Regions from separate parts of the Peribacillus sp. NPDC097284 genome, predicted to be linked through region 1. Evidence: riboswitches for the same ligand, from Rfam matches in the RefSeq annotation. Region 1 holds a riboswitch; the other holds the start of a gene.

Region 1 (15,948 bases):
CATGCTGAGCAGGAACTTGCCGTGATGGAAAATGAATTGAAGCAGAAGCTTCTGGAGATAAAAGGATAAGGGGGAATCTACGATGGATGCTTTTGAAGCCATTAAAACGAGAAGAAGTATTGGGCTGGTCAAACAAGATCCTGTGCCCAAAGAAATCATCGAACAAATTATCGAATCCGGAACTTATGCACCTAATCACTTTAGAACGGAGCCTTGGCGGTTTTTCGTGCTGATGGGTGAAGGAAGAAACAAGCTTGGTCAGGTTTTTGAGGAAATCACTAAACTTGAAAATGTGGATGACACACCAGAGAGCCTAATAAGCAAAATGGAAAAAGCAAAGAAAAACCCACTGAGGGCGCCTGTCATCATTGCGGTAGGCATGGAACCTAGCGATAAGAAAAATGTCATGCTAACTGAAGAGTATGGTGCGGTCAACAGTGCTGTTCAGAACATGCTATTAACGGCACATTCGCTGGGGCTGGGTGCGGTATGGAGAACCGGTAAAATTGCCTATCATGATAAGGTGAGGGAATTTTTCGGTTTATCGGCCAAAGGGGAAATCCTGGCTTTTATCTATCTGGGGTATCCGGATATGGAGCCCAAACCAGCAAAAAAAACGCCAATCGACCAATTGACGACTTGGATCGTATGAACAAGAAGCGGAAACGCTTCTTTTTTTTTTTCAATTAGATTTAAAACACAAACATATGGTATTATCAAAGTAGTGGTCAATTACTATATTAGAAAACTAAAAGTTTGTAAAATAGCATGTTGAATGAAGTGATGCTTTTTTGTTTGTGCAGAGTTAATAAAGAGGAGGGACATAGAGAGTGAACACACGTTCATTCTTTTAAATATGGGAAATATTATATTACTTCTTGCAGGAGCGACTTTATTCCTAAATGGAAAAATGACGTTAGGAAAAGCCGATGCAAGAAATGTTGCGGTATTTAATTTATTTGTTGGCTCGTTTCAGGTGCTCGGTGCGTTTTATTTAATTATTGTTTCAGAACCTAGCAATGCAATGTCTTTAGGACATGCATCGATATTCTTGTTTGGTTTTACCTACTTGTACTTGGGAATAACCATTCTAAAAGGGATGGATGGAAGCGGTCTCGGGTACTTTTCACTATGGGTGTCCATTTTGTCCGTTGTGTACGCAACCGTAGAGTTTGCTCAATATGGTGACATGGTGAAGGGGTTGAACTGGGTATTATGGTCGTTCCTTTGGGGAATGTTCTATTTGACCAACTGTAAGAAGTTGCCCATTTCCGAATTCGTCGGGAAAATTTCGCTTGTACTATCATGGGTTACACTGACTATTCCATCATTATTGACCCTTACAGGTGTCTTTGATAACCAAACCATTTACAAAGCTTGGGCCATTGTATTGGTTGTATCTATTATCTACATCGGGTATCTGGGTTATTTATTATTTTACAAGAAAAAAGAAAAAACAAAAGCTATAGCAGCATAACTCATGGAGCAGTATCTCCGTTTGCCATAAACGGAGGTACTGCTCCTCTTTTATATATATAGCTTTTGTAGTTGAAGAATAGGGATACGCCTTTGTCGGCTTCGTTTCAAGTGACGGTTTAGGATTTAGGTTGTACAATAAATGAGGTTAATAAATTTTGATGAATTAGGATGTGTCTAATAGATGAGAACGATTGATCCATTTGAAATTATTGATGGAAAAGCGATTAAATATTTGGATGTCTTTGGCGTTGAAAACGGCATTGCATTAAAAAGTAAGTATGAAGATAAAACGTATTGGATTTATGATTACTATTGCATGCATCAGACTTGCGATTGCCAGGAAGTCTATCTAGAGTTCGTTGAGGAAAAGAAAGATAATAAGCAAGCGGGGCAACATTTTGGAATACGTGTTTCTTTCCATGATAATCAATTTGTTCTAGAGGATTATAATACTTCCAAACAAAAGGCAATGGATATCGCCGAAGATACATTGAAATATAGCAAAGATATAATGGAACTGTTTAAACAACGCTACGAAAAAATGAAGCAAAAGGGTACCCAGATCATTATGGAGAGTGCAAAAGCGGCGAAAATGCCTCATGTCCATACAGAACCTGTCATAGGTCGGAATGATCCTTGTCCTTGTGGTAGCGGGAAAAAATACAAAAAGTGCTGTGGCAGGGCTTAACTATATCGAAAAGGTGACTTCAATGGAAGTTGCCTTTTTTATTGAAAAAAATGGGAAATTTAAGTGGTATTTAAAGAACGTATGTTCTATAATGAAAAAGTAAGTAAATGGCCAGTGAGAAATAAAGGTAGTTAAATAGTTGGAATTTTATGTAAAACTATTTTTTATTTTCAAAAATCTGGTATATATAAGTTGAAGAGATTCTTTTTTATCTCTTTAATGGTTAACGACAACCAGATGGGATAGGTCTCCCTCGCCGAGGATAGTCAAATTATTGACGAAGGAAGGGGTAATCAAATGTCGAAAGAAAAAAGATTAATTCCTTACAAAGTGTTAGAAATAATGGAAAAGGCCAATGAGAAAGTTCCTGAAGGTGTGGAGCTTATAAAGGCACCGGAAATATGGGAACAAGGCAATTATGGTGAAGGTGTGGTCATTGCGGTCATTGACACTGGTATAGATAAGGAACATCCCGATTTAAAAGAGAGAATCATTGACGGAAGGGATTTTACTGAAACCGGGGATTACCATGATGATAATGGGCATGGAACCCATGTCAGTGGTACGATTTTAGCGACCCTGAATGATGTAGGTGTAGTAGGTGTGGCACCGAAAGCGAGTATTCTAGCTTTGAAGGCTTTAAATGGAAAGGGCCAGGGAGATATCAACTGGATCAATGGGGCATTGGAGTATGCAATCAATTGGAAAGGGCCGCAGGGTGAAAAGGTCTCTGTCATTTCACTTTCACTGGGAGGGCCCCCGGATGATAAGGAACATCAGCTCATACAAAAAGCGATACAGAATGATATTCTTGTCGTTTGTGCAGCAGGGAACGGTGGAGATGGCCGCCATGATACGGATGAGTTAGATTATCCAGGAGCTTATTCAGAAGTGGTGGAAGTGGGGGCGGTGGACTTAAGCCGGAACTTGGCAGATTTTTCGAATACGAATGATGAAATTGACTTAGTGGCACCGGGTGTCGATATTCTCTCCACATATCCAGGAAGCAAGTATGCTAAGCTCAGTGGGACATCAATGGCTACACCACATGTGAGCGGAGCTGCAGCCCTCTTGAAAATCATCTCAGAAAAAGAATTCGGTCGTAAATTAACAGAGGCGGAACTATATGCCCAACTGGTAAAAAATACGGAAGATTTGGGGATAAGCAAGAAGGCACAAGGAAATGGAATGTTGAATTTATCGATGGTCACGCATAGTGCACAGAATGAAATGAGAAGAACCATTGAGGCAAGCAAGTCCATGGTTGTAGAATAATAAGTAAAAGATGCCCCAAGTGATTTTGGGGCATCTTCTTAAATAATTACTTCTTATTTTTACGTGCGGCTATCGTAAGGGCAATAATCGAGATGATCAAAGATAAAAGGCCAAGTATGATGATCAGTGTTTGATCGTTATTCTCTTCTTTGTCTGTGGACTTCGATTTGTCTACAGAATCGGAATGAGAGTGATCACCTTCTTCGGCATGTTCATGGACTGATGAATCTTCATTGCTCTTGGAAGCTGCCGTAATTTCTGTTATGGAGTGTGGTAGGTCAGAACCTTCCTCTCCACTCCATTCGACAATCTCCCCATCGGCATAGTATTGAAATGCATCCCAAGCGATATCGGCCTCATCCTTTGGATTTTGGGCAACGAACGTGAATTGTTGGAACTGGCCTGCAGCAATGCCATCACCAGTCGCTTCCCAGGTTACTGTTTTTACATGTCCTTTTTTATCCTTTTCCGTTGTCACTTTCCAATCGGGGACTGGTTGGTAACTTGAAAAGGTGATGCCTTCAGGAACCTTTAAGGCAACCTTCGTGGTAGATGATTCTTTTTCAACCGGAACTTTCAGTGTATAGGTTTCCCAAGCTTCAGGTGCTGAAGAGCTTGGGTTGACCGTGACATGGGCATTTGCAGATCCAGCAAAGAGGAATAGAGATGCCAATGCACCGATAATTAGCTTTGTACCATTTTTCATGTTTATTTCTTCCCTTCTCATTATGAGTTTCCTACTACTATTACAAAATCCGCATCAATAGAGTGGAGTTCCTTCGTTAAACCATGAACTTGAATCTTCCATTTTCCTGACATGGTTATAAGCGACTTGGTTTTGAATATACCCTTTGCTTCTTCCTGAAGGTGCAATTTTACTTCCCCTGTGTCTTCATCTAAAGGCTCCATGACCACTGTAAGCTGTTCGATATCTGTATAAGGGATGCCCTCATTATTTATTAATTCCACTTGAATGAGGTTCTCACCGATTTCATTGGGGGTCACCGATAAAGTTACTTGATCATTATTTTCAGTCATTTCCGTTTTCTCTACAGGACCTGGAGAAGACTTGGCTGTCTGAACATTTGTTAAAAGAGCAGCAATAAGGAGAATGATGATTCCCAGGCTGAATTCTATTCCAGTACTGAGGCCCAGCTTCTTCGTTTTTCTTTTCCCACGGAGTAAATGAAATGCCCCAAACCCTAACATGATGGACATAAGTCCGATTTTCCCGAGTAATAATTGTCCATATGTCGTATTTAGCAATGAATGAAGAGTTGGGACATGTTGAAAACTACTGTAAAGTCCGCTGACGATCAGGACAATCACAAAAAGAACGGCCCATGAGGAAAACTTCTGTATGATTGACCAATAAAACGTTTTTTTATCAACATCAGTCAGCTTCGGATTATAGGACTTTGGAAGAATTATCAGTATAGCCAATAAACCGCCTAGCCATAATGCCATGGACATTACATGGAGAAAATCCATAGATACAGCCAGGTATTGATGAGTTGTATCCATGGTATGTCCGATTAAGGCCTTGCAAACCATCAAGGCAGATATAAGGATAAAGGATGTTAGGAGAGAAACCTTGTTGAAGTAATTTCTCCATATAGCCAAAATTGCCACAAGTAAGGCAATTAGCAACACTATTTCTATCATCCAAATATTTCTGAATTGGGTGGACTGTAATACTTCTTTTAGGTAGATGCCATTGAAAGCATGCCACCAACCTACATCAGCGTCAATCGTAACTTTTAAAGGTAGACTCAATAGAATGGAAATCGCCAGTCCGGTATAAGATAGCCAGATATAGCGTCGGGCCCTATTGCTGATTTGATCAGGAGTAGGGCGTTTCACCAATGATAAATAAAAAAAGAGTGCACCAGTAAGAGCGGCAAAACAAAGATATTGAAGGCTTTGCAGGACTATTTGTGTTGTACTTGGAAAGCCTGCATGTTCTTCGCCGATCAGTTGATCGGATGGGATGTTGGATTCCCCATATTGAAAGGGAATTGTACCTTTGATGGGGTGACCATCACTAGAAACCACTCTCCATTTAATGATATAAACCCCTTCATCGAAAGAGCTTGACCATGTAGCTTCAAGAGTATTCCCTGAAACTTGGATATCTTGAAGTGGGATCTCCTTCCCCTCTTTGCTGTACATGGCAAGTGAGTGAAAGGAAGATTGTATAGTTTCACTGAATTGAATGCTGATCTTTTCAGGTATAGTATCCAAGCTCTCATTTGGGCTAGGATTCGAGCTCAAAATGGATGCATGGCCAAAGGCCGTTACCGGTAAGATAAACAAGGCAAGTAGACTGACGAACAGCCATATGTAATTCTTCATTTTGTTGTGCCAGCAACCTTTCTTAGTACTTCTATGAACTAGTATAAAATGAAAATGTGAAATAACAGTGAAAAAATGAAGAGAATCTCTCTACATTTTCTTGATCTATAAGCTAATTATTCTATTTCCTATTATGCATCATTAAGAAATAATTAAGCTTACCATGGTACTCTGACCTTACCATATTACAGGAAATGTAGGGGGGAGTACGTTGAAAAAGATAAAAAAGGCGAGAAGGTGATTTTGGCCGGTTCAATCGTGTGTATGGGGACGTTTACTTATATCCCGAACACAACAAAATAGGACAAGTAAACAAGTACTTATCCTATTTATATATCGGCAATTCAATTTTAACTTCGGTACCATGGTTTAGTTTGCTACTAAAGTGTACTTTTCCTTGGTGCGCTTCGATAATTCGGCAACTTACGGTCAGTCCAAGCCCAGTCCCTTTTTCTTTAGATGAAAAAAAGGGCTCCCCGAGATGTTTCATGCGATCTTTCTCGATTCCACAGCCATTATCCTTGATTGTAACGGAAATGGAATGGTTAATATGCTCAATTTCTATCGAAATATGGGATGCTGTTGCTTCCAGAGCATTTTTGACCATGTTGATGAATACTTGTTTCAGCTGGTTTGCTTCGCATAAAATAAGCGGTATATCGTTTTTTACCTCGATAGAAATTTGAGCGGAAGAAGAATCGGCTTCTACAAGAAGCAAGGCTCTGACTTCATCGATCAATTCTACGATCTGATTTTGACTGAACATGATTTCCTGAGGCTTTGCTAGGACAAGCAATTCGCTAACGATTAAGTTGATTCGGTCTAATTCGCTAAGCATGATGGTGTAATATTGATCATGGGGTTGGTCGTTTTTTTTCAGGAGTTGAACGAACCCTTTTAAGGACGTTAAAGGGTTGCGCACTTCATGAGCAACACTTGCTGCAAGTTCACCGATGATCGAAAGTTTCTCGGATTTTCGTAAGCGTCTTTCTGTTTCACGAATTTGTGTTACGTCTTTTGCATACGTAATGATACCGGCTAATTCTTTGCCCACTAACATGGGAACAAAAGTACAAGAAAGTAAAATGGAATTCCCGTATTTGGTAACAAGCGCTATATCTTTTCCTTTTTTAATCCCCTTCTGATTTTCCACGACATATTGACAGGATGATTGGATGAGCTCTTTAGCTTCTGCGGAAAAATCCAAATCAATAAAAGGGTCCCCTTGAACTTCACCTTTACGGAATCCAGTGACGGTTTCAAATCTTGGATTGACGTTTGTGATGGTTCCTTTCAAATCAAGCATTAACATGGGGGAAGGGTTGTGATCAAACAAAGACTTATAACGCTGTTCACTAGCAAGCAATTGACTTTCCGCGGCAATTCTTTCTGAAATATCCCTACCTATGACTACTAACCCTTTTCGTGAACCATCTTCATGAAATAATGGGACTTTGATGGTATCGAAGGTCTTAAAATGACCGTTTGGCAGTGGAATATTCTCCTCACAACGCGTAATCTTCTTCATTGCCCATGTTTCTTGATCGGAATCTTCACAGTAAATCAATGAATCTCTGTAGAATTGGGAGTACTCGGCAAGCTCGCTATCTTTTTTTCCTTTATAGTCCACATTCTCCAATTGGAATAACTGAAGTCCAAACGTATTCGATTCTAGCCATCTACCTTCTCCATCCTTAAAATTCACAAAGTCTACCATTGAGTTAATAAGGGTACTTCGAAGTTGTTCTTCTTCTTTTAGTTGTTTGAACTCTTCTCTTTTAGATAAGTAGAGAAATAAAATCAAACCGATTAATAGGACAAAGATGAACCCTTCTGCTCGCTGGAGTTGAAGGAACGCCTCTTTAGTATTCAAGGAATTCATTAAATAGTAATTGAAAACAAGTAATGTGGTCATTCCAGAAAGAATGTAGATTACTAATATGATACGTCTCGGCATATGGGTCTCCCTGAATTCTCCGACATTTCAAAGCTGAAATACATACACATTTTAACAAACTATTGGCTGAAAATATACGATTCCACACAAAAAAACAGGCAGCAAGGTTACCTGTTTTTCTTAAAGAGTGATAGGTTCTTTTTTTTCTTGAAGCGCTTGTAGATAAGGAAAAAGGTTAAGAGCAGGAAACCGAGTACAATCAATGTATATTGATTCATCTCTACGGAAAGAATTCCATATGGAATTAAAGAGAGAAAGAAGAAGTAGATGAGATTGCCTAATGCTGTTGCCATTAAGAAATCTTTGAAGGTGACGGAACTAACTCCAGCTGCAAGGTTTATTAAACTTGTCGGTATGAAAGGGAAAATTCTACCGGTAAAGACATACATAAACCCATGATCCTTGACGGAATCCTGCGAGTCGGTACCCATCTTTCTTAAAATCAATGACTGGAACCAGTGCCTGGCAGCATAGAAAATGGTTCCTGACGCGACCACGCTTGTTAACCAACTCCATAGATACCCGAATGCAAAGCCAAAGATCGTTACATTAATTGTTAAAAGTAAAATCAGGGGGATGACAGTAAAGGAGTTCTGAATGATCATCAAAACGAACGTCACTACAAAGGTAAGAAGGAGATTTTCTGTCAATATGGCTATCACGGATTCCAAGTCGCTATTCCAAATCATCGTGAATAATTCTGAATTTAGCCCGATGAATGTTACTACAATCAGAAGGACGAGTAACATCAGTATTTTTTTCTGCAAAAAGTCACCACCATTTATCAATTTTTTTGAGTATGGTTGAAAAAAAGAGCCGCTGCATGTAGCAGACAGCTCTTTGAATATAGAATGTTCTTTTACTTTATGCACAGTGAGTTCAAAGCAACTTTCCAAATTGAATTCTTTTATTCATCATATAAATGATGGGTGCCCCGATCAGTAGGACGAGGAATTCCCCGGCTGCTGTTGTTGCCCAACTTATTAAGAATGGCAATCCTAAGACTAGATTCAATTCTATGGCTATTAGGAACATCGTAACCGTGAATATGATGATGGTCATGGCCATTCGACCCTTAATGCCCGTTATGAAACGGGAAGAAAAGATGACAAGCAATAAGGCTATCAGAGATTGCCCGACCCCAAAAATCAAGTCATATGCCCCTAACTGTGAAAAGAAAAGGTTCGATATGAACACACCGACGACTATGCCGGATATATATTTCTTATTAAATACAATAAGATGATTCAACATTTCGGGAATGCGGAATTGAAGCACCCCAAACATAATCGGCTGAAGCACGAATGAGACAGCGATATAGATGGCAGCCAATAGACCATTTATCGCGAGCGTACGAATATTCATATTTTTCTCTCCCTAGTTTTTTATCGTGGGATGGTTACGAACCACGTTAGGCTTTTGCCCGAAGTTTAATAGTATCGTATTTTGGCCTCTTTCGTCAATTTCAAGATTTTATGCGAAATATTGAATATTTAGAATAAAGGAAAGAGATTTTGCTTTACTATAGTGAAGAATGGTACGATTCATAAAAAGAGTTAAAGGAAAGGGATGAAAGTAAATGTCAATCGAGAGTGTTAGGGCCCACTTTAAACAATGGAACAGGGAACATGATGTGATGGAATTCAAAACATCTAGTGCCACAGTAAACCAAGCTGCGGAGACAATCGGGGTTATACCCGCGCGCATTGCCAAAACGTTGTCATTTAGGGGAGAAGGAGACCAAGCAATTTTGGTCGTGGCCGCTGGAGATGCGAAAGTCGATAATAAGAAATTCCGGAAAATGTTTGGGTTCAAGGCAAGGATGTTATCTCCAGAAGAAGTTCTTGAACAGACCGGACATGCAATCGGGGGTGTCTGCCCATTTGGATTGGCAAATGAACTGGATGTTTACTTGGATGTTTCGATGAAACGGTTTGAGACAGTTTTCCCGGCTTGCGGGAGCGCGAACTCAGCCATTGAACTTTCACTCGGGGATTTATTTCAATTCTCAAAAGCAAAGGACTGGGTAGATGTTTGCAAGGACTGGGAACAAGAAGTGAATGAAGATATGCAGAAACATATCATTTGAATGAAGGAATAAAGTCCACTTCATGTGGACTTATTTCTGATAGTGGGGAGTTATTAGGTTCTAATGAATTAGGATAGAATGCTAATGATGGAGGGTCATGGATGTCCAATGTAGAGTACAAAAACAATAATAGTAGTTATCACAGTCTTAAAAATCTATATGAGGAAAATATCACGGTCAGAAGCATAGCCCAAGAGTTTGAGTTTTGTGGAAAAGATGAATCGGCCATTGATATCAAAAATGTAATGGAGGAAAAACACTTTGATACATTGGCCGTGAAAGACCAGGGGGAAATCGTTGGTTATATCGATAGACATGAACTTGGCGAAGGGAACATTTCGGATTATATGAAGCTCTTTTCCCCAAGGGAACTTGTATCGGATTCAACGCCCTTGATCCAATTGTTAGGCATTTTTAAGAAGAAAACGAGGGTATTCGTGTTAGAGAATAATTCAATCAAAAAGTTAATCACGCATGCCGACCTCCAAAAACCACCAATCAGGATGCTGATTTTTGGCTATATCACTTTATTGGAAATGAGACTTAGTGATATTATCATGCATCGATTCGGGGGTGAAAGCTGGTATCCGATGATTAGTGAGGATCGTCTACATAAGGCAAGTGAATTATATGAAAGGAGAATGGAGAAAAATGAGGAGATTAATTTAATTGAATGTCTACAAATTAGCGATAAATTCGACATTATTCATAAAGATAAAGAGTTGAGAACATTTTTTCAAATCCCATCCAAAAGTAAAGGGAAGAAAGATGCCAATGCCATCAGGAAGTTACGGGATAAGATTTCGCATGCTAATGAACTTGGGATGGATATGTCTTGGATTGAAATCATAGAAGTGGTCGAAATCTGTGGCCGCTTGCTGGAAATATCTGAGTCCTATCATTATGAATGGTAAACAGATAGAAGGATTGGAGAAAAAGGGAGAGTGCTGGTTGCTCCATTTTCAATATCCCGGAAAACCTTGAGGAAGTCGTTAGGAGAACCTGTTAGTATGCGGTTCTTTTTTTGTTGCGGAAAAAAGCTGCCTGAATGGAAGGCAGCTTTTCTCGGTCTTTAAAATTCAGGCAGTTCATCCAGATTATTTTCTTTAATGCCATCAGGCTCACTTCGCAAAATGTCCCGACCATATTTATGAAAGACATCTACGTTTGCGAGTGCACCAGCCTTGGCTTCTGAAAGAGCGGTGGGATAGTCCAGTTCCCTTCCGGTATTTGTCTTGATGGCGATGATATTATCCTCTTCATTCTTCCGTACGGCGACAATTTCTTCTTTGTCGTTCCCACCTTGTTGGTTCGCTTGTGGCGTTCCTTGTTGTTTGTAGGATTCATAGGCTTCTTCAAATGTGTCCATTGTACACCTCCTCTTTATAGGGTGAACCATTTTTCCAGCAATATACGAACTGGTTTTCGTCATCATTGAGCCGGATTTCTGTCATAATGGGCCGAATTTTCGGCTAGGATTTATGTTTGAACCTAACTTGATTGCACTTTTCTGTTTGGCATGGCACTTGCATTATAAATAAGTGGAAGTGAGAAAAACACGGACCTAAGGGAGGAATAGAATCATGAATGTAAATCAGGGGACAAGTACGGTGGAATCGAAAACATTGAAGGATGTTAAAACAATGAAGGCAGCGGTCGTCAATGAATTTAAACAAGAGCTTGAAATAAAGGATGTACCGATTCCGGATTTAGAGTATGGTGAGATTTTAGTTAAAATTAAGGCATGTGGCGTATGTCACACGGATTTACATGCAGCACATGGCGACTGGCCGGTGAAGCCAAAGCTCCCGCTTATTCCTGGACATGAAGGAGTAGGGATTATCGAGAGGGTAGCAGAGGGCGTCACAACATTGAAAGTCGGTGACCGAGTAGGGATTCCATGGCTTTATTCGGCATGTGGCGACTGTGAATACTGTTTGACGGGCCGTGAAACGCTCTGCTTGGATCAACTGAATGCAGGATATTCGGTGGACGGAGGATATGCGGAATATTGTAAGGCACCGGCAAAATATGTTGTCAAGGTTCCGGAAGGGCTAGATTTTGCCGAGGTCTCCCCAATTTTCTGTGCAGGTGTGACGACGTATAAAGCGCTTAAGGTTTCAGAAGCAAAACCAGGGGACTGGGTCGCAATCTATGGTATTGGCGGACTTGGGCATGTTGCGCTTCAATATGCGAAGGCGATGGGATTCAATGTCATTGCCGTCGATATTCAAGATGATAAGCTTGAGCTGGCAAAAGAACTAGGAGCGGATTATACAGTGAATGGGTTGAAGAATGATCCCGTTCAAGCAATTAAGGATAAAGTTGGTGGCGTACAAGCAGCTATTTCTGTTGCCGTAACGAAAAAAGCATTTGAACAGGCTTACAGTTCAGTCAAAAGAGGCGGAACACTCGTCGTGGTCGGATTGCCGAATGATGAACTTCCTATCCCTATTTTTGATACGGTATTAAATGGGGTAACGGTGCGAGGTTCAATCGTTGGTACAAGAAAAGATTTACAAGAATCTCTTCAATTTGCGGCAGATGGAAAAGTACGGACGAATATTGAAACAAGACCGCTTGATGAAATCAATGATGTGTTTAAAATGATGGAAAAGGGTGAAATTAACGGTCGTATCGTTTTAACATTGGAATAGAAACAAATGAAAGGGTGTCCTATTAATGGGGGCACCCTTGTTCATATACGAGTCAGGTATGTTTTTTTTCATTTAGTATATAACGTAATTTCCTCATTGAAATCTGTAGGCGCTTGGCGGCTTCATTCCGGTTTCCATACGTTTTTTGAAGGGTTTGCAGGACGAGCTCTTTTTCGATGGTAGATTCGAACTGTTTGATTTCCAAGAGTATGTTTTCAAGCGTCAGCTCATCTTTTTCATTAAAATCGGCTACAAGTTTCTTCCGCCATTCTTCGAGAGGGTTTTCAGGAGAGTGAAGATCCATTGTAGCTTGTTTCTTGGGTGAAATGACCTGATGGGTAGGGAGAACGATATCGTCCGCAGTGATATCCTGTCCATGATCTGCGAGGGTTAAGGTTCTCATCACGGTATTAGATAGCTCACGTATATTTCCGGGCCAGTCGTATAGCTGTAATTTTTCGATAGCCTCTTGTGAAAAGGATACATCTGCCTGACCATTCCTTTCGACCAGATGCTCGACAAGGAGAGGGATATCCTCTTTTCTATGACGTAATGCTGGTACTTCAAGAGTGACAACATTCAGGCGGTAAAATAGATCCTCCCGAAACTTATTGTTTTCTACTGCTTGCTGAAGATTTTCATTAGTGGCAGCTACCAATCGTGCGTTGGTCCGTAATGTCCCACTGCTTCCGACCCGCATAAATTCCCTAGTTTCCAAGACCCGCAGAAGCTTGACTTGGATGGCTGGACTGGCATCAGCAATTTCATCAAGGAAAAGGGTTCCATTTCCGGCTATTTCAAAAAAGCCTTTTCGTTGTTGGGTTGCACCGGTGAATGCGCCTTTTTCATGGCCGAATAATTCACTTTCAAGCAGGGATTCTGAAATGGCTCCACAATTAATCGCGATAAAGGGCTCGTGGTTACGCGGGCTTGCTGAGTGAATGAAGCGGGAGAGCACCTCTTTACCCGTTCCCGTTTCCCCTTCTATTAAGACATTAACCGATTTTTGAGCGACTTTGAACGCCATTTCTGTCAGTTCTTTCATTATGACACTTTCACCGACGATGAGACCGGAGTCCCTGGCCAGTTTCTGAAAGAAATGCTGATTCACATCCGTGTTTTCATTCAGGAGGTTTTCAATCTGCTTTTCTAATATCTCAATATCGGCAAAGGGTTTTTCCATATAATCACTTGCGCCAAGTTTCATTGCGCGGACGGCGGTCTTGACTGTGCTGTAACCAGTCATGATGAGTGCCTTGCAACGAGGTTGTTTTTGTTTGAGATGTTGTAAAAGGGAAAGGCCGTCACAATCGGGAAGCTTCAAATCAATCATCGCAGCATCATAATGCTCCTGATTAAAATCGATTGCATAAAAGTCCTTTCCACTATGTATGACGTGTACGTTGTATCCTTTCATCGTAAAAAGCCGGGATAAAAAGGTACCCACCTCTTTTTCATCGTCCACTACAAGTAAATGAATCATGTTATTCACTCCTCTCATCTTCTGTCGGTAGGGGGATCTTCAGTGAAAATATACTTCCTTGGCCTGGCGTACTCCATACGTCAATTTTGCCGCCATGATCTTTCGCGATGCCAAGACTAACAGACAACCCCAGTCCAGTCCCCTTGTCGCGGTCTTTTGTCGTATGAAAAGGGTGGAAAATAAGAGGGAGGCGCTCGGCTTCAATTCCTGTCCCATTATCAGCCACCTGGACGATCATATATTCCTCTTCTAAAAAGGTCTGGATGGTGATTGTTCTTGGGGCTGATTCATCAAGATCACTCAAGGCATCCTTGGCATTCAATAACAAGTTGATGATAATCTGTTCAATCTGCTGTTGGCTGCCCTTGATGTACGGCAGGTCTTCCTGTAGGGAAAGGTGAATGAATATTTGTTTCTTCTCGAGTTGGAACTTCAGCAAGTTCAAAACTTGGTGGATGGCTTCGTTCATAGAATAATAGTGGAACTTGTATTCATCCTGCCGTGAAAAGGTAAGCAGGCTTTTTACGATTTGCCTGCATCGGTCGCCGCAATTTTGGATATCGGTTAGCAGGTTGTAATCATGGTGTTCCGGAAGTGTGCTTCTCAATAAAAGCTGAGAGTTACCAATGATGGCGGTTAATGGACTATTCAATTCATGGGCTATTCCCGCTGCCATTTCACCGATGGCCCCTAGCTTGTCGGCATGAAGTAATTGAGCTTCCATTTTTCTTCTTTCGGTAACATTTTTATAATAAGCGATAACCCCGTATACTTGCTGTTCCTTGTTTTGAATGGGGTAGGCGTGCATTTCCATTATGGCTCCTTGCTGAAGAAGGAGTTCCTGAAACCCTGGCTTATCAAGTGAGAAGGTTTCTTGAATGAGAGCTTGAGATGCCTTTTTCAAAGGTTCTAATTCAAAAAAATCCTTGGCTGCATCATTGGATTTGTAGACCCCACCCTCCCGGTCAAAGACGACAATCATATCTTCTACCGCCTTAAAGGTATCCTCCCATTCCTGCTTAGAATGAAGTACTTCCATATAGAGCAGAGCATTTTCGAAAGTTAGCGCTAGCTGATTGGATAGTTGCTTTAGAAAATCTAACTCCTCTTTGAGCCATGCTGTGTTATTCTTCCTGCCGAAGGTTAAAATCCCGATTTCTTCATTTTTTCCGTACATAGGAATCAAGAGGAGCGTTTCTATCTGAAGGGACAGAAGTTGTTCTTTTTCTGGATAAGTAGGGAGCATCTCGACGTTTATCTGGATCGGTTCCTTTATCGAATGTAATTGGTCTTTGGATTCAATGTTAAGCTCGCATGGTTCATTAGGGCATATATGGAGTAGAGTCGGATCTTCTTCATATAAAATAATGAAATGACAGTCATCAAATGAGACCAGTCGTTTTAGTTTATCGACTACATTTCGAAGAATAAGATGAATATCCAAGTCTCCGTTCATGTTCTTGGTAATATCATTCATGATTTCAAGTTGTAGATTCTTCTTTTTTAACTCATCGACGGTCTTCTTTAGTTCAGTGTAGTATGTTTTTTTCGAAGACCGTACACCGGTCATTAAATCTATCATTTCATTTTTGTTCATGGTTGCACCTCCTATAGGGCTGTAAGGAGCAATTGTTTAATCTGTTCTATGGACATATCACGAGGATTTGTAATCATGCAGGCATCATCAATAGCGGTCATGCCTATTAGTTCAATCATATCCGTAGTAATGCCGACATCCCCTAAACTTAGAGGCACGCCTATATCTTGGGATAACTCCCGAACGAAGGCAACAGCGGCGGCGCCTGATTGTTGCTCTGTTAAGGTCCGTGTGTCGATTCCCATGATTTCCGCAATATCGCTGAATCGCCTAGGGGAAGCAATTCGGTTGAAATCCATGACATGGGGGAGAAGGATTGCATTGATTTCCCCATGCGGAAGCAGGTACTTTCCGCCGATGGCATGGGA
Region 2 (15,948 bases), on a different contig from region 1:
AGGTGATTATATAGACTTAGTTCTCTGGATTTGGAATACGATATTGATGTAAGGTCATCTCGTCTGTTTAGAGAGTCTCCTGTTGATCGGGTTTCGAATGAGAGTAATTAAGAGTTGGTTCAAATGCTTTTTAAAAGTGTGCTGACACTTCTAGAGAGGAAGTAGTTATTCTACTATTTACTGATGTAAATATTACTGGAGTAATATTAATTATACATTGAATATTCAGAAAATAATAGTGTGAGTTGAATTATTTCTCTCTGTATAAGATTCATGGTGAATTTTTTATTATAGTTTGTTTTGTGTTGTTATTAGTTTATTCCCCGTATTCACTATATTGAAACAATTTTAATGAAGAGGATATATTTGTTATTAACTTCATAGGAATAGCTAAATGCATGCAAGGAAAAGCTTCCCACAAGGTAGGTGTGGGAAGCGGCTTTCATCATAATTGAAATCTTTTAACCTGGTCTGTTAACTGTTCTGCCGATGATGCAAGTTCACTGGCGTGATTGGTGATTTCATCCATTGAAGAGCTGGATTGCTGTGCTGAAGCAGATACTTGTTCAATGCCTGCTGCTGACTCTTCGGAAACGGCTGCAATGTCTTCGACGGCCTGGTTGATTTTTATGCTATTGGTAGAGATATAGTGTAAGTCATTGGTTATGTGTTGTAATTTTGTGCTCATGGCTCCCACTGAATGATTGATGGTTTCAAAGGTTTGGCCGGTAATGGTAATTTGTTGGGTGCCTTCATCTACTTGTGTATATCCATCTTCCAAGGAGTGAACGACGGTTTTAGAACCTGTTTGAATGGCTGTAACAATTCCAGTAATGTCACCCACAGAATCTGTAACTTGTTCCGCGAGTTTCCGAACTTCTTCGGCGACGACGGCAAATCCTTTTCCATGTTCGCCGGCGCGTGCCGCCTCAATGGCTGCGTTTAAAGCGAGTAAGTTGGTTTGATTGGAAATGTCCTGTATGACCTGAACGAGCTTTGAAATTTCCTGGGATTGTGAATCAAGGCCTTTTACCTCATCGACTGCCTGTTTCACAATCCTATCAATCGTTTGCATTTGTTGTACGGATTTGTGCATCATGGTTGTTCCTTCTTTTGTTAAGGACAGGATCTCGGTGGAGGTTTGGGAAATTTCTTCTCCTTCACTGTGTGCCTTTTGGATCTTTCCTGAGAATTCTTCCACCATACGGACGATTTCCGTTGCTTGGTTGGCTTGTGACTCAGAGCCTTCTGACAGCTCGTACATAGTGGTTGCAATTTGACTGCTTCCTTGTTGCACTTCATTTGCCGATTGGGTCAGCTCTTCGCTTTTGCTTGTAACGGATTCGGATACATTCAGCATGTTTTCAATGATATTGCGAAGGTTTCTCTGCATCTCGTTTGTGGAAAACGTCAATTCCCCGAGTTCATCGTTTGATGTCTGCTTAAGTGGTGCATGGTTCAGTTCACCTTTTTCCATTAGCTTCATCCTGTCTCGGATCCTTAGGATCGGTTTGGTAATGAGGTTGGCTGTCACAAGGGCAAGGCCAATTCCTGCTATGACTGTAATGATGGATAAAATGATACTCGTCGTTTTAACGGATTTTCCACTGCTGATGACGGTCTCTCCGGAAGTGACGATCAGTTTTTCGCGCTCGGAAGCGAGCTCTTTGAAGCCATCCATTATTTCCGTGCTTATGGGCGCTACTTCATTCAGCAATATTTCTTTCGCCTGTTTTTCATCTCCTTGCTCATACTGGGTAAAGACGCGTTCTTCAATCATGGTTCTCCAATCAATGCTTGTTTCAATGATTTCTTTCGTTCTCTCAGAGTCGGATAAGGCTAATAGCTCTTCTTGTATGTGTTTGCTTTCTTCGGTATAAGCTAGGAAATCCTCTTTATATTGTTCATCTCCAAATAGGATATACCCTCTAACAAATGCCATTCTTTGCGAAAGGTTATAGAGTAATTGTTCATCTTTAATAAGAAGAGGCAATTCATGGTCGATGATATCTCTAGAATGTTTAAGAGACTTATTGCTGCTGTAAATACTATAGGCTCCTAATATGATGCATAAAGATATGACTAGCATAAATGCTAACAATACCTTTGTTTTAATCTTTTTCAAGTGTACGGCCCCTTTTTCGGTAGATTAGTTTACCTTCTGTTTATCGGAAATGGGGACCGATATTTAAAGAGAAAAGGGGAAATTGGGCTGAAAAGACAGGGAATCTCTTTGTTTTTATGGAATATATTGATATGATTCCATATATTGCGTTATGATTATAGAGAAAAGATTATAAGCCGCTTTAGGCGGAAGAGGTTCTAGCTACCCTCTCAAAAAAACTAAGGAAAAGCAGCACTCTATTCTTAGGGTGCTGCTTTTTTCCGTAAAAAAGGAGTTTTTCATAATGTTGAAGAAAGAAAAGGCAGTAGTGGTGTTTAGTGGGGGACAAGACAGTACGACGTGTTTATTCTGGGCCATGAAGCATTTTTCGGAAGTGGAGGCAGTGACGTTTGATTATAATCAGCGTCATAGCTTGGAAATTGATTGTGCGCGGAATATTGCAAAGGAACTGGACATCCCCCATCATGTTTTGGATATGTCGTTGTTGAACCAGTTGGCGCCGAACGCGTTGACGAGAAGTGACATTGCTGTGGCGGACGGGGAAGAAGGGGAGTTACCGTCTACATTCGTATCGGGAAGGAATTTACTGTTCTTGTCATTCGCAGGAGTGCTTGCAAGCCAAATTGGGGCGAAGCATATTGTAACCGGTGTTTGTGAGACGGACTTTAGCGGATATCCAGACTGCCGGGATGTGTTCATTAAATCGTTGAATGTCACTTTGAATCTCTCAATGGATCAGTCTTTTGTTATAGATACGCCGCTTATGTGGCTGAATAAAGAAGAAACATGGGAAATGGCAGATCAACTGGGTGCCTTTGATTTCGTTCGTGAAAAGACGCTGACTTGTTATAACGGAATCATAGCAGATGGCTGTGGGGAGTGTCCGGCATGCAAGCTTCGAAAAAAGGGTCTGGATGACTATGTGATTAGACGGCAGGTGAACCTATAATGTATGGGTTCAAGATTGTCGATAAGCTTCAAAAAATAGAACAGGACATTCATCGTAATCAATTGAACTATCATCAAAGACGGGTGCTCGTGAGCAAGGAATTCACGTTTGATGCAGCTCATCATCTTCATGATTATGAAGGGAAATGCAAGAATCTGCATGGCCATACGTATAAAGTCATTTTTGGCATAAGCGGCTATAATGATTCCCGTGGGTTGATGATCGACTTTGGCGACATCAAAGAAATCTGGAAAAAAGAAATCGACATTCATCTTGACCACCGCTATTTGAATGAAACGCTGCCACTTATGAATACAACAGCTGAAAATATCGTCGTCTGGATTTATGAAAAGATGGCTGATGCCCTGCAAAACAAGGACTATAAAGGGGCTAGGGTTGAATTTGTCCGTCTTTATGAAACGCCGACGAGTTATGCTGAAGCAAGACGGGAGTGGATGAACTGTGAGTAAGCTGCCCGTCATGGAAATCTTCGGGCCGACCATTCAAGGGGAAGGCATGGTCATCGGGCAAAAGACGATGTTCGTCCGGACAGCTGGGTGCGACTATTCATGTGCTTGGTGTGATTCCGCCTTCACTTGGGATGGGACAGGAAAGGAAGATATCGTCCAGATGACAGCTGAAGAAATATGGGAGGAGCTAAAACTCAAGGGAGGCAAGGGTTTCTCCTTCGTGACGATATCCGGGGGCAATCCCGGCCTCTTGAAGAATATGGCTGAGTTAATCACCCTTTTAAAAGAGAAGAACATCAGAATTGGCGTGGAGACACAAGGTAGCCGGTGGCAGGATTGGTTTCTCGATATTGATGAACTGACGATATCACCAAAACCGCCAAGTTCAAGGATGAAGACCGATTTTGAAGTGCTTGATGATATCCTATCCAAGCTTTCCAATAGAAGGGATGAAAATCAAATCTCTTTGAAGATTGTCGTATTTGATGAAGCTGATTATCAATATGCGAAGAATGTACATGCCCGCTATCCAGGCATTCCTTATTACCTGCAGGTAGGCAATGATGACAGCGTGACGACGGACGATCGGCAGCTGGTCAGTGAACTGTTGGGAAAATATGAACAGTTAATTAATCGGGTGATTGCCGATGACGAACTGAATGATGTGAAGGTGCTCCCCCAGCTGCATACGTATATCTGGGGAAATAAACGGGGCGTGTAAGGAAAAGGGTGGGGAAGTCATACTTTCTATTGAATGCCGTTTCTCTTCTATTATATGTTCTTTACATTTAGATACGTGAGGGGGTACTTTTAACCTTGATTTACCCCCGTATCCAAGATAAGATAAAAAAGGAAAAAAGATAATCCGCTTGAGGCGGAAGAGGTTCTAGCTACCCTCTCAAAAAAACTAAGGAGAACAGCACTCTTTCTTAGGGTGCTGTTTTTTCCTATAAAAGGAGATTGTAAGAAATGTTAAGAGTTCTATTGTATTTATTGTCCATTGTGACCGCGAATGTGGTCACAGCCGCATTTATGCCATTGCAATTTGGTATGTTCATCATCCCGATGGGGACATTGTTGATCGGAGGGACCTTCATCTTCCGTGATTTAGTTCAAAATAAATTTGGCAGGGCAAGGACTTATCTGTGCATTATCCTGGCATTACTTTTATCAGCCAGTGTATCATTCTTGTTAGGCGATACATTATTAATCGTATTTGCTTCCGCCCTTTCATTCGTGGTGGCTGAAACGGCAGATACGGAAATATATACTCGATTGAAGCTACCATTAAGTTGGAGGGTATTTTACTCAGGGGTAGTTGGAGGATTTTTCGATTCGGCAATATTTGTGGTGATTGGGCTTAGTCCACTGGGGGCGAACATCTTGCCGTGGTCCTCTGTACCTGCCGCGATTGTTGGTCAGATTATTGTCAAAACGGTCATTCAGTCAATGGGGGCCATTCTATTGGGGAAAATCCATGTAAGGCTTGAAAAGCGGATCAATAATGGAGGGAATGCGCTTGGTGGATGATACTAAAGAAGAAGATAAGTGCTATTGCTTGGAGGCTTTTCGCGAGAAATATGGTCCGCAAGTCCAGGGAGAATGCTTGAAGCTTTCTTGTGCCAACTACAGAAAGCATAACCTTGATAAGCTAGAATCGAGAGAATGCGAGTAAACAAAAAACCCGTTGTTAAACGGGTTTTCTTTTTTTATAGAAAATTAGATGCCTGTCCTATTCGAATCACTGCGAAGAGTCAAACAAGGTTATCGATAATAAGATTACGTACCTTTTTATTAACACGATGTACCTCGAAATATAAGGTACATCATTCCTGAACTAGAAAAAGGAAAATTTAGATTGCTAAATAAAACCAGTCATAGTAAAATGTCCTTCGGACCGCATCACTTGTCCTAATTAAGGCATAGGTACTATAATCGGGGTAATGGTGATTCTTTTAAATAGTTAATGATTTTATCAGAAATTTCAATATATACAACTTGAGGAAAAGGAGCAGATAGTATGAAAGTCATTGCACCTGAGTCATTCACATACAAAGGTGGAGAGAGAGCAGTTCTCTTACTTCACGGATTTACTGGAAGCACAGCAGATATGAAGAAGTTGGGTCGTTATCTCAATGACCGTGACTATACCTGCCACGCACCTCTATATAAAGGTCATGGATTGCCAGCTGAGGAACTCATCCATACAGGTCCAAAGGAATGGTGGAAAAACGTAGTGGATGGGTACCGTTTCCTTAAAGAAGAAGGGTACGAGGATATCGCCGTTGTCGGGATTTCCCTCGGTGGGGTCTTCTCTTTAAAAGTGGGAACGGAATTCCCTGTGAAAGGTGTCGTTTCCATGTGTGCCCCGATGAAAGGGAGAGACGTGAGTCGATTACATAATCGTATGATCAGTTATGCCAGGGCCTACAAAAAATTCGAAGGCAAAGACCCAGACCAAATCGATGCAGAAATAAAACGGTTAGAAAAAGAGCCTATGCACTCGTTGAAAGATGTTTTGCATATCATAGAAGATACTAGTGAAAATTTAGATTTGATTACGGCACCGACTCTTGTTCAACAGGGCCGGTTGGACGATTCCGACTATACGGAAAGTGCACCCATGATCTTCAATGATGTCGATACGCAACATAGGCAATTGATATGGTATGAGCAATCAGGGCATATCATCACATTGGGGAAAGAGCGGGAGCAAGTTTATGAAGATGTTCATCGGTTTTTAAATAACTTGATTTGGTAAAGTGGGAAGGCTGCCAGTTAAATTGGGCGGCCTTTTTCTAAATGTAAATCTTCTGTCTGATGAAATTCAGCTGTATAAGAACACTTTCACGTTCCCGTTAGTATCGATAGTTGCCAATAAGATATCGGTTATGTCCGCATTGTACATGGTTACTTTCCTTTTCAGCCATCCTTCATCTTTACCCACTCGGTTTAATTCGTGAAAATCAATCTTTCCCTCCTTAATAATGGTTATAGGAAAAGAAAATGGCTTTGTGGTCAACTTTATATCACCAGGGGTCACTGATTGGTATTGGGGAAGTAAGAAGAACGAAATAGTCCCATCAGGTTCCCAAAATGCCAAAGCAACTTTTTGAATTTCTTCAATTTTTGCCTTTCTTAATTCGGATAAAATAATATCGATAGAAATTCGTGCTTTGACTAAGTTTTTATGGATGACTTGTCCGTTTTCTATAAGAGGCAAAGGAGGGCTTTCAAAAAAATTTCGGAGTCTGCCCCAATGAAGACTCACAAATACACTGATTATATATAAAATAACTAGTACGACTGACGTGATCATCGGTCCCTTTAAGCCTAACTGTTCATCAGATAATGGGTGGGCAAGAATATTTCCAATGATCAGTGCCATTAAAAAGTCAATCAACCTTAACTGAGAAATGGCCCGGCGCCCCATCAATTTAACTGCAAAGAGTAAAAAAAGGAATGATATGATGGCTCTCAAAATCCACTGAATTGTAGTAAGTGTGTCTTGGCTGTAGAAAAAATCCATCTAAGCTCACGTCCTTGTTTTTTGTTATCTAAGAATTAGTATGAGCGTTTGACTGATTTAGATGTAAAAATGAAAAAAAAGGGCTGTCCCAAAAGGGGTAATTACACCGAAATTGAATATGTAAAAAGCAGAAACGTTGATTTAACAACATTTCTGCCTCTTTATTTTTGCGAAGTTCACTGGAGTAAGGACTTATTAGACAGCCCCTTTTTAACGAATTTTTTGGGCAGGCTCGTCACTTGAGTTCTTCTCGATGAATTTCTTGACCTGTTCTATCGTTAGGCCAATTCTTTTGGCTTCCAATATAAGTGCCAGCCATATTTTATCGAGTTGCTCCTGTTTCAATCTGTTCCCGGATTCCATGATCACCCTCCCAATCTACCTCTTGTATTTTTTATTTTCACCCAGAGCAGCGCAAGTTAGAGAGTAAAATGACTTCTTGGGTTTTAGTGCTGTTCCGTACTTTTCAATTTCTTCTATGTGACTTTCCGGATGTTTTTTGTCAGGGCTCCCTTATATTCATTAGGCTTTTCGTAAATGGGGCCTTTATTCGTGAGTGTCATTACTCATTTTCCTATGTAGTGATGCGGCTGTTATCCTGTCTTTTTTCCATGTTATTACTCTTATGTATTATCTTACAGTGATAAAGTAGGAGTCAAGTTAAAATGTTAAATTAACAGAATATTAAAGAAAATAAAAAAGCCGATCAGGCTTTTCCTGATTACGGCATGTAAAGTGGCTTATCTTTTTAAATAGTTTTCTGTGTAATACGGCTTTTCATCTTCTTCAAAGGCGACGCCCACTCCCAGTGAAGAAAAGTCTTTTTGTAATTTATTTTCCCTGTGACCGATGGAATTCATTAAGCCTTCGTGGGCGAAGATACTGCTGTTCTGACCAGCGGCAAGGTTCTCTCCGGCCATGCGGAAAGAGATTTTGTCACTTTCCATCCGATCGAAGGGGGATTCCCCATCAAGATTAGTATGGTTAAAGTATTGGTTGACGGCCATGTCTTTACTGTGATCTTGGGCCGTCACTTTCACCTGCTTATCCCATGACAGGACGGAAAGATCATGATTGACCCTTGAGGCATTGGTCAAGTCGAATAATTGATATTCAAAGCCCTTTTTAAGCTCTGGGCTGGAGGGGGCAAAATAGGTGCTTTTTTGCTGTTCAAGACCTGCGCTGATGATTTGGATCGATGTGACTGTATTATCCTCATGTTTATCATAAAAAATCGTGACGAAGCTGTTATCCATTTTGAACGTATCATATTCACCATTGCTTTGAATCTGGTAATATACATTTCCTTTAAGCAGTTTTGTTATTGGTTTACCCAATTTTTCCGTCACGGTTTCCTTGGGTGTATTTCGTTTGATTCCTTGCTTGGATGAAATCAAATCCTGGTTTGTATAGAGACCGACGACTCTATTCTTGCTGTCGTAGGCCACCATGAAGAAATTTTGATAATTTTCATGATAGGCAAACCACTCTACTCCATATTCGTTCAGGGAATGGCGTTTGGCCTCACCTGCCTGCTTTTCGACGGATTCCTTTGTGTCGCCAAGCTCGATATTACGGACCGAAAAGGAGGATTCAGCAGGGGCCTTCAAGTCAGGTTTATCCACCTTTTTCGTTTCGGTTTGTTCCTCATCTCTTGCTTGATCGACTGTATCCGTCAATTTGCCGATCAACTGGTTGACTCCGGTATTCAGTTTTTCAATGGCATTTGATACTTCAGGTTTGGTTAAGAGGGAGCGAACATCTGTAGCAAAAGATCCGATTCCCGCCTTTAATCCCGACTCCTGAATGTCTTTTCCATACCCATACCAAAATCCGCCGAGAAGAAGAAAGAGAATCAATAGATTAATCACACTCCGCACATCGTTCACCCCAACTCACATATAATTACGTTCCCAATGATTAGCTCATAAACTGTAATAGGGGAGGTAAAGATAACAATATGATGGAGAATAAGAAAAGGACCTGGGTAACCCTTTTTGGCAGCTTTTCTTTTTTCCCTTTGTACCACCCACTGAATTGTAACTTGTTTCTATATAAAACAAACAATAATATAAGTATGGCCACAGAACCGAAGTAGCTATACTGATTATAATCTATTCCGAAACTCTGATACACATTCTCTAACAGAACGGAACACAATGCGCCGATAATACCGAATAATAAAAGAATCCGGATTAACTCAAATAGTACTCTCATGTTTTCCTCCTATTAATCATTTCCTAATGTTCCCCCGCTGTATATAGTTTTCTACACGGGACATAAGGGTTCCTTCCTTTGTCAATTTTCAGTTTCTCGCTCAACATACCCGGTGCTGAAAATCACCATACGCCTTATCCTTTAAAGTACATTACTGTATTTTACTACTAAAATATATCATAATGGATGGTGGGGTGGATGATGCCTAAAAGCAGTAGACATTTCTTATAGTGGATAATAAAAATTGGAGGTTTCTGATTATGGTCAATAGTTTACAAGCAACAACAACATTACATAATGGCATCGAAATGCCTTGGTTCGGTTTAGGTGTATTTAAAGTGGAGGAAGGTCCAGAGTTGGTGAATGCAGTCAAAGTAGCCATTAAACACGGGTATCGTAGCATTGATACTGCAGCCATTTATGCGAATGAAGAGGGAGTAGGGCAAGGAATCCGCGAAGGTCTAGAGGTAGCGGGCATTGCAAGGGAGGATTTGTTTGTAACGTCAAAAGTTTGGAATTCCGAACTAGGCTTTGAATCGACACTCGCTGCTTACGAGACTAGCTTAAAGAAGCTAGGTTTGGATTATCTTGATCTTTACTTGATTCATTGGCCAGTCGAAGGGAAATATAAAGAAGCTTGGAGAGCAATGGAGACTCTTTATAAAGAAGGAAAGGTAAAAGCGATCGGGGTAAGTAATTTCCAAATCCACCATCTGAAGGATTTATTGAATGAGGCAGAAGTGAAGCCAATGGTCAATCAAGTTGAATGTCATCCGCGCTTAACTCAAAGGGAATTGCTGGCATTTTGCCGACAAGAAGGCATTCAATTGGAAGCTTGGTCTCCATTAATGCAAGGTGAATTATTAGATAATAAGGACCTTCAAGAGATTGCATCCAAGTATGGAAAATCCGTGGCCCAGGTCATCTTACGTTGGGATTTACAAAATGGAATCGTGACGATTCCAAAGTCGACAAAAGAGCATCGAATCGTGGAGAACTCCTCGGTATTTGATTTTGAACTAACGGAAGAAGATATGGCGCGAATGAATGAAATGAATGAGAATCATCGAGTCGGACCAGATCCTGACAACTTCGATTTTTAAGGAAAGGCAGAGATAGACGAGCTTGCAGTCTATCTCTGCCTTTCCATTCAATCGTCCTTAATCGATGATTGACCATTCATGAAAAAAGCAAGGGCTGTACCCATGTCACTGTTGGATAATGATGTGTTAAGCGTTTCGTTAACCGTTTCCAACATTTCGCGAAGGCGCTGCTCACCCTTATCCGTGATGAGGGCACATACGCCACGTCGGTCATCTTCATATCCGAGCCGTTTTATTACCCCGCAACTTTTGTTTTCCATCCTGACGGAAAGCCTGGACATGGCACTTTGGCTTAACCCGACAAGCCGCTGTAATTCCAAAAGCCTCAATTTTTTTTCAGGTGCCTGAGATAAGTACAATAAAACGTAAAACTCATTCAAGGGCATTTGGTGCTTTTCCTGCAAGGCTCTATCAAGGTCATTGGAGAGCTCGGCATGTATATGTGTAAAGGATAACCAAGTATTTATAAGGGATTGTTCATGGGACATATCTTTTTGCCTCCCTCTGTTTACCTATTTTACATGTACCATTCGTTAAATTAAATGTACCAATAGGATGGATCAATGACAATAGCCGATTTGAGCATCGGTCGATTTGAATTAGTTGACACTACTTTTTGTGCATGATATAAATGCATGTGCATGCATTATAATACTTTGAGAAGGAGTTAGATACTATGAAAGATTTATTTTCCCCTTATTCTATAAAAAATCTCGATCTTAAAAATAGAGTCGTCATGCCACCTATGTGTCAGTATTCAGTCATGGCTGAAGATGGCGTACCGACAAGCTGGCACCAACATCATTATGTAAGCAGAGCGATTGGCGGCACAGGTTTGATCATCGTGGAAATGACCGATGTGGAACCGGATGGCCGGATTTCCAATCGCGACCTTGGTCTATGGTCTGACGATCAAGTTGGGGCTTTCACTAAGATTGTCGATGAAGTGCATCAATATGGAGCAAAAATCGGCATCCAAATCGCCCATGCAGGACGCAAAGCCGAAGATGCAGAGACACCTGTTGCCCCATCGGCGATTGCCTTTGATGAAACGTATAAAACGCCGAGAGCCTTGGAAACGGAAGAAGTGAAGGGAATGGTCGAGAAGTTCCGTCTATCTGTCAGAAGAGCGGTACAAGCTGGATTCGACGTCATTGAGTTGCATGGTGCACATGGCTATTTAATCCACCAATTCACCTCTCCACTTACGAATAAGCGGGAAGACGAATACGGGAAAGACCTGACCAAGTTCGGAGTGGAAGTCATTAAAGCGGCGAAAAGTGAAATGCCTGCCGATATGCCTTTGATCATGCGCATCTCTGCTAAAGAGTATGTGGATGGAGGATATGGAATTGAAGAGAGCATCGAGTTTTCGAAAGTCTTTAAAGAAGCGGGAGTGGATATGTTCCATGTCAGCTCCGGTGGAGAAGGACCGATTGGCGCTGATGGAAGACCGGGCACGCATGCCAATTATCAAACGCCATTAGCGAGAGAAATCAAAAAAGCGCTGGACGTCCCAGTAATTGCTGTAGGCCGATTGGAAGACCCGATCCTTGCCAACTCGATCATTGGTAACGAAGAAGCCGACTTGGTGGCAGTGGGAAGAGGGATGCTCCGTCATCCTTACTGGACATTAGAGGCTTCTAAAACGCTGAATAAACAGATTGAGCTTCCAAAGCAATATCAACTAGCATTCAAACATTAATAGTATGGACCGGTGGCCGCAGCATTTGCTTGCGGTCTTTTTTTGTATGCACCAAGATTGGGACATTTTTGTAAAATAAGTGCTTGCAGGTAACGTTACGTAACCTTATAAACTGAAGATAACGTTTAGAGGGGGAATGGTCTTGCATACATATTTCGAAAGTAAAGCATGGTCCTGGAGGGAACTTGTTTCCATCCTTGTACTTGTTTTAGTCCTGGTACCGTTTTTTATCGAGTTTTTATTGGCGAATTTCTTATTGGAATTATTTCATGACGATTTGTATTCCGGAACATTGGTCGGTTTCATCATGTCAATCATCTTTATGCTGGCCGTCTATTCACTTGCTTTACAACCGAAAAGCCTAAGATGGAATGAAGTGGGGTTACGTAAGTTTCAGAGAAGCTATTGGAAGAATATCATCGGCTGGTCATTTGTATTGATTGTGGTCAGCATCCTGATTCTCATCGTGATGGATATAGTGGGGATCGGCTATGAAAATAGCAAAACGGAAAGTGTTCAGGCTCATTTGACCCCCATCCATTTCGTTCTCGGTTTCGTGTCGGCGGCAATCATTTCACCTATTTACGAAGAAATCTTATATCGGGGTTTTCTTTATAGGTGGCTAAGGAGTAAATACGGCTTGAAGGCTGGATTATTTCTCAGTTCCTTCATCTTCATGATCGTTCATATCCCAAACTATAATGTCTTGCCGGTCACTTTTATATCCGGCCTCCTCTTTGCTTGGACTTATGAAAAAACCAAATCAGTCGTTCCCGGCATGATCATCCACGGTACATTCAATGCCATTGCCCTGATCCTTACCGCCTTTGGTTGAGAAGTGGTAAAAGAAGTGCTGTGCTCACAAGTGGTTGGAAAAATAAAGAGACTTTCAATGGAAGTCCCTTTTTTTTATTTTGATTACATTTTACCAATTGTTGTGATTTGGCAAGTTTTCATGTGAAATGTAAAGCATTTTACTTTATTGTTAAAAATGGATTCGAAGCCAATGTATGGGTTTTCCTGCCTGTTCATTGGTTTTGTTCGTGTCGTTATTTATGGGTTATGGATGAAAGGGGATAAGCGTAGATGTTTACAGCTAGATTCAATCATGCAACCGAGTGTAATGAAATGGTAGGAGGAAAAGCGCTAAATCTAATCAAAATGTCGAAATTGGGCATGCCTGTACCTGATGGATTCGTCATCACAAGTGAGGCCTTTTCACACTTCCTCGAAAAGAATCAATTAGATATAAAGAGTGAATCCATCCAAACGGAGGTTATGGAGGCGGTCATCCCGGATGATTTAGTAAGGGATGTATTGACCGCTTTCCAGGAATTGAGGAAACGTTATCCTGCCGTGGCCGTTCGTTCTTCTTCTGGTGCGGAAGATTTGGAAGGGGCCTCCTATGCGGGTCAATATGAAACCTATTTGAATGTAAAAACGGAAGAGGATTTCTTAGGTAAAGTAAAATCATGCTGGGCATCTTGCTTTGAGAACAGGGTACAGCAATATACCGAGAATATTTTTGAAGGGTCAGATAGCATTTCAATGGGGATTGTCGTTCAAGGTCAAATCTATTCAGATATTTCAGGGGTGATTTTCAGTCAAGATCCTGTTACATATAACCCGGAGTGTATCTTGATCAATGCCAGTTATGGATTGGGTGAGGCCGTCGTATCGGGCTTGGTCACACCGGATACCTATTTGGTCAGTCGAGATGGTACGAAAATAGAAAGAGCCAAGGGCAGTAAAGAAATGAAAATCATTTCCGACTCCTCTGGAACAATGGAAGTGGCGACGAACCGGACTGAACGGAATGCCTATTGCTTATCAGATAAGTTGATTCATACATTAATAGAAATGACCTTGAAAGTGGAAAACTATTATAACCATCCTGTAGATTTGGAGTTCGGCATTCATGACCAACAAGTCTACCTTTTACAAGCAAGGCCGATTACGACTGAAGTGAAGAAAAAGGAATCCGTGCCAGAAGCCAGGAAAGGTTACCTGTTGGAACGGAAAGACGAGGATGAATTCTGGTTTTTGCTTGATACGTTTTTCCCGAATCCAATCTCGCCATTGTTCACTTCCATCGTTACCCAGCCTTTTTATGAAGGCATGGCCATGGCCGTTGATGCATTGAAGGAACCTACGGGGTATACCAATATGAAAGCTCATAACGGATACTATTATGGGAAACAGACTTTCTTTGAAACCGACCCAAACCAATTGTTAGCAGAACAAGAGAAACTAATGGAGGAAATGTATCCGCGAATGAGGGATCGGATGTATGAAATCATCTATGATCAATTGATTCCCATCTATCGGTATTTAGATGGGGAAAGGGCTCAAGCATTTACGGTCGACAAAGTGAAAAAGGGATTAGTAGAGTTAGAGGGCTTTTATAAGGATGTGTATTTCTGGCACTTCATGATTGTCTTCCCGAGCAATCATATCAACAGGAGATTGGAGAGCATTTATCTAAAGGCAACGGGAGATGCACCTTTACATGAACTCTATCAATCTTTGGCTGGCGTCATGAATAAGTCACTGGAATCCGACCATTTGCTTTGGGAGTTATCATTGAAAGTAAAAGCGGAACCTTCTTTGATGAAGGTGTTCATGGAATCGGAAGAAGGAAGCCTGTTGCAGAACCTCAACACCGTCGGCAGGGGCAAGGACTTTCTGAACCGTGTAGAGAGCTTCGTCAGCGTGTACGGATACCGTTCCACCAAGTCACATGATTTTATAGAAGATACATGGATTGAGAACCATGAGCATGTGTTACAAATCATCAAGAACTTAATACTGAATGATCATGATTTTGACAAAGAATTCGAGTCGGCTGTCACGGCCAGAAAACAGATGTATCAAAAGATCATCAACGAAATCAAGGATCCCAACGATCTGGAAGCATTTGAAGAACAGTATAAATTGGCTTTGGATGCGGCCGTTATCACGGATGATCATCACTTTTATATCGATGCCATGTTTGACGCGAAGGCCCGGTTATATTTATTGAAAGTGAGTGAGCTTCTAGTGCAGCAACAAGTGCTGGACGATAAGGAAGATATCTGGTTTGTATATAAAGATGAGATCCTCGCTGCACTGGATGAACCTCACTCCTTGATGGAAGTAGTGAAGGAACGAAAGAAACAATATGAGATTCAAGGTAAAATAAAAGCTCCATCTTATTTTGGGAAACCGTCGGAAAAAGAGCGGAACTTCGTGGAAATGGTATTCGGCTCACTCGAAGAAGATAAGGAGAATACGGGGAATGTGATGAAAGGCATCGCGGCTTCCGGAGGTATTAGCGAAGGCCCGGTCCGAGTGATCTCCAGTATGCAGGAAGCATCCAAGTTTCAAAAGGGGGATATATTGGTCTGTAAAAACACGACTCCTGTCTGGACGACTTTCTTCCAGGATGCAGAAGCGATCGTTACGGATACAGGGGGTATGCTATCTCATTCCGCAATTATTGCAAGGGAGTATCAGATTCCCGCCGTTTTAGGAACAAAAGTGGGAACGGAACGATTACATGATGGGGATTGGGTCATTGTCGACGGCAATACAGGAACCGTTACGATGATTGGCTAATTACCCTTTTGGATAGAGAATGTAAGAGGTGAAAGTATGAGTAAACAAAAAGAATTCCTGATGATAGCACTAACATTGATGGGGGCGTTCCTCGTGCCCATCAATTCAACGATGATATCCATTGCGCTCGGTTCCATATCGGGATTTTATGGATTGGATATACATAGTACAACCTGGGTGGTTACGATTTATCTGATTGTCATGGCCGTCACTCAGCCGATTGCCGGCAAATTGGGTGATATTTATGGAAACC

The links. Region 1 has a riboswitch for preQ1 ahead of ACIQXU_RS11335 (QueT transporter family protein). Riboswitches for the same ligand answer to the same signal wherever they lie in the genome.
Positions count from the first base shown of each region.
Region 2: it holds a riboswitch for preQ1, as region 1 does, so the genes downstream of both, ACIQXU_RS03510 (VUT family protein) here and ACIQXU_RS11335 (QueT transporter family protein) in region 1, are expected to answer to the same signal.

Region 1 covers NZ_JBIWCZ010000004.1:287,666-303,613, reverse strand. The annotation lists gene ACIQXU_RS11380 (toxic anion resistance protein) at 1-69, shown strand, start outside; gene ACIQXU_RS11375 (nitroreductase family protein) at 83-652, shown strand; gene ACIQXU_RS11370 (AmiS/UreI family transporter) at 857-1,477, shown strand; gene ACIQXU_RS11365 (SEC-C metal-binding domain-containing protein) at 1,661-2,167, shown strand; gene ACIQXU_RS11360 (S8 family peptidase) at 2,465-3,442, shown strand; gene ACIQXU_RS11355 (YcnI family copper-binding membrane protein) at 3,489-4,148, opposite strand; gene ACIQXU_RS11350 (copper resistance protein CopC) at 4,169-5,797, opposite strand; gene ACIQXU_RS11345 (ATP-binding protein) at 6,123-7,754, opposite strand; gene ACIQXU_RS11340 (TVP38/TMEM64 family protein) at 7,862-8,521, opposite strand; gene ACIQXU_RS11335 (QueT transporter family protein) at 8,634-9,119, opposite strand; PreQ1 riboswitch class I at 9,126-9,170, opposite strand; gene ACIQXU_RS11330 (YbaK/EbsC family protein) at 9,334-9,843, shown strand; gene ACIQXU_RS11325 (hypothetical protein) at 9,945-10,757, shown strand; gene ACIQXU_RS11320 (DUF3892 domain-containing protein) at 10,916-11,212, opposite strand; gene adhP (alcohol dehydrogenase AdhP) at 11,487-12,500, shown strand; gene ACIQXU_RS11310 (sigma-54-dependent transcriptional regulator) at 12,553-13,983, opposite strand; gene ACIQXU_RS11305 (sensor histidine kinase) at 13,985-15,580, opposite strand; gene ACIQXU_RS11300 (iron-containing alcohol dehydrogenase) at 15,592-15,948, opposite strand, start outside.
Region 2 covers NZ_JBIWCZ010000001.1:689,263-705,210, reverse strand. The annotation lists gene ACIQXU_RS03530 (methyl-accepting chemotaxis protein) at 446-2,125, opposite strand; PreQ1 riboswitch class I at 2,311-2,353, shown strand; gene queC (7-cyano-7-deazaguanine synthase QueC) at 2,412-3,074, shown strand; gene queD (6-carboxytetrahydropterin synthase QueD) at 3,074-3,544, shown strand; gene queE (7-carboxy-7-deazaguanine synthase QueE) at 3,537-4,265, shown strand; PreQ1 riboswitch class I at 4,419-4,461, shown strand; gene ACIQXU_RS03510 (VUT family protein) at 4,514-5,074, shown strand; gene ACIQXU_RS03505 (alpha/beta hydrolase) at 5,565-6,305, shown strand; gene ACIQXU_RS03500 (DUF421 domain-containing protein) at 6,372-7,073, opposite strand; gene ACIQXU_RS03495 (anti-repressor SinI family protein) at 7,284-7,436, opposite strand; gene ACIQXU_RS03490 (CAP domain-containing protein) at 7,814-8,953, opposite strand; gene ACIQXU_RS03485 (hypothetical protein) at 8,994-9,290, opposite strand; gene ACIQXU_RS03480 (aldo/keto reductase) at 9,551-10,393, shown strand; gene ACIQXU_RS03475 (MarR family winged helix-turn-helix transcriptional regulator) at 10,441-10,881, opposite strand; gene ACIQXU_RS03470 (NADH:flavin oxidoreductase/NADH oxidase) at 11,070-12,098, shown strand; gene ACIQXU_RS03465 (CPBP family intramembrane glutamic endopeptidase) at 12,235-12,933, shown strand; gene ACIQXU_RS03460 (PEP/pyruvate-binding domain-containing protein) at 13,185-15,695, shown strand; gene ACIQXU_RS03455 (MFS transporter) at 15,732-15,948, shown strand, end outside.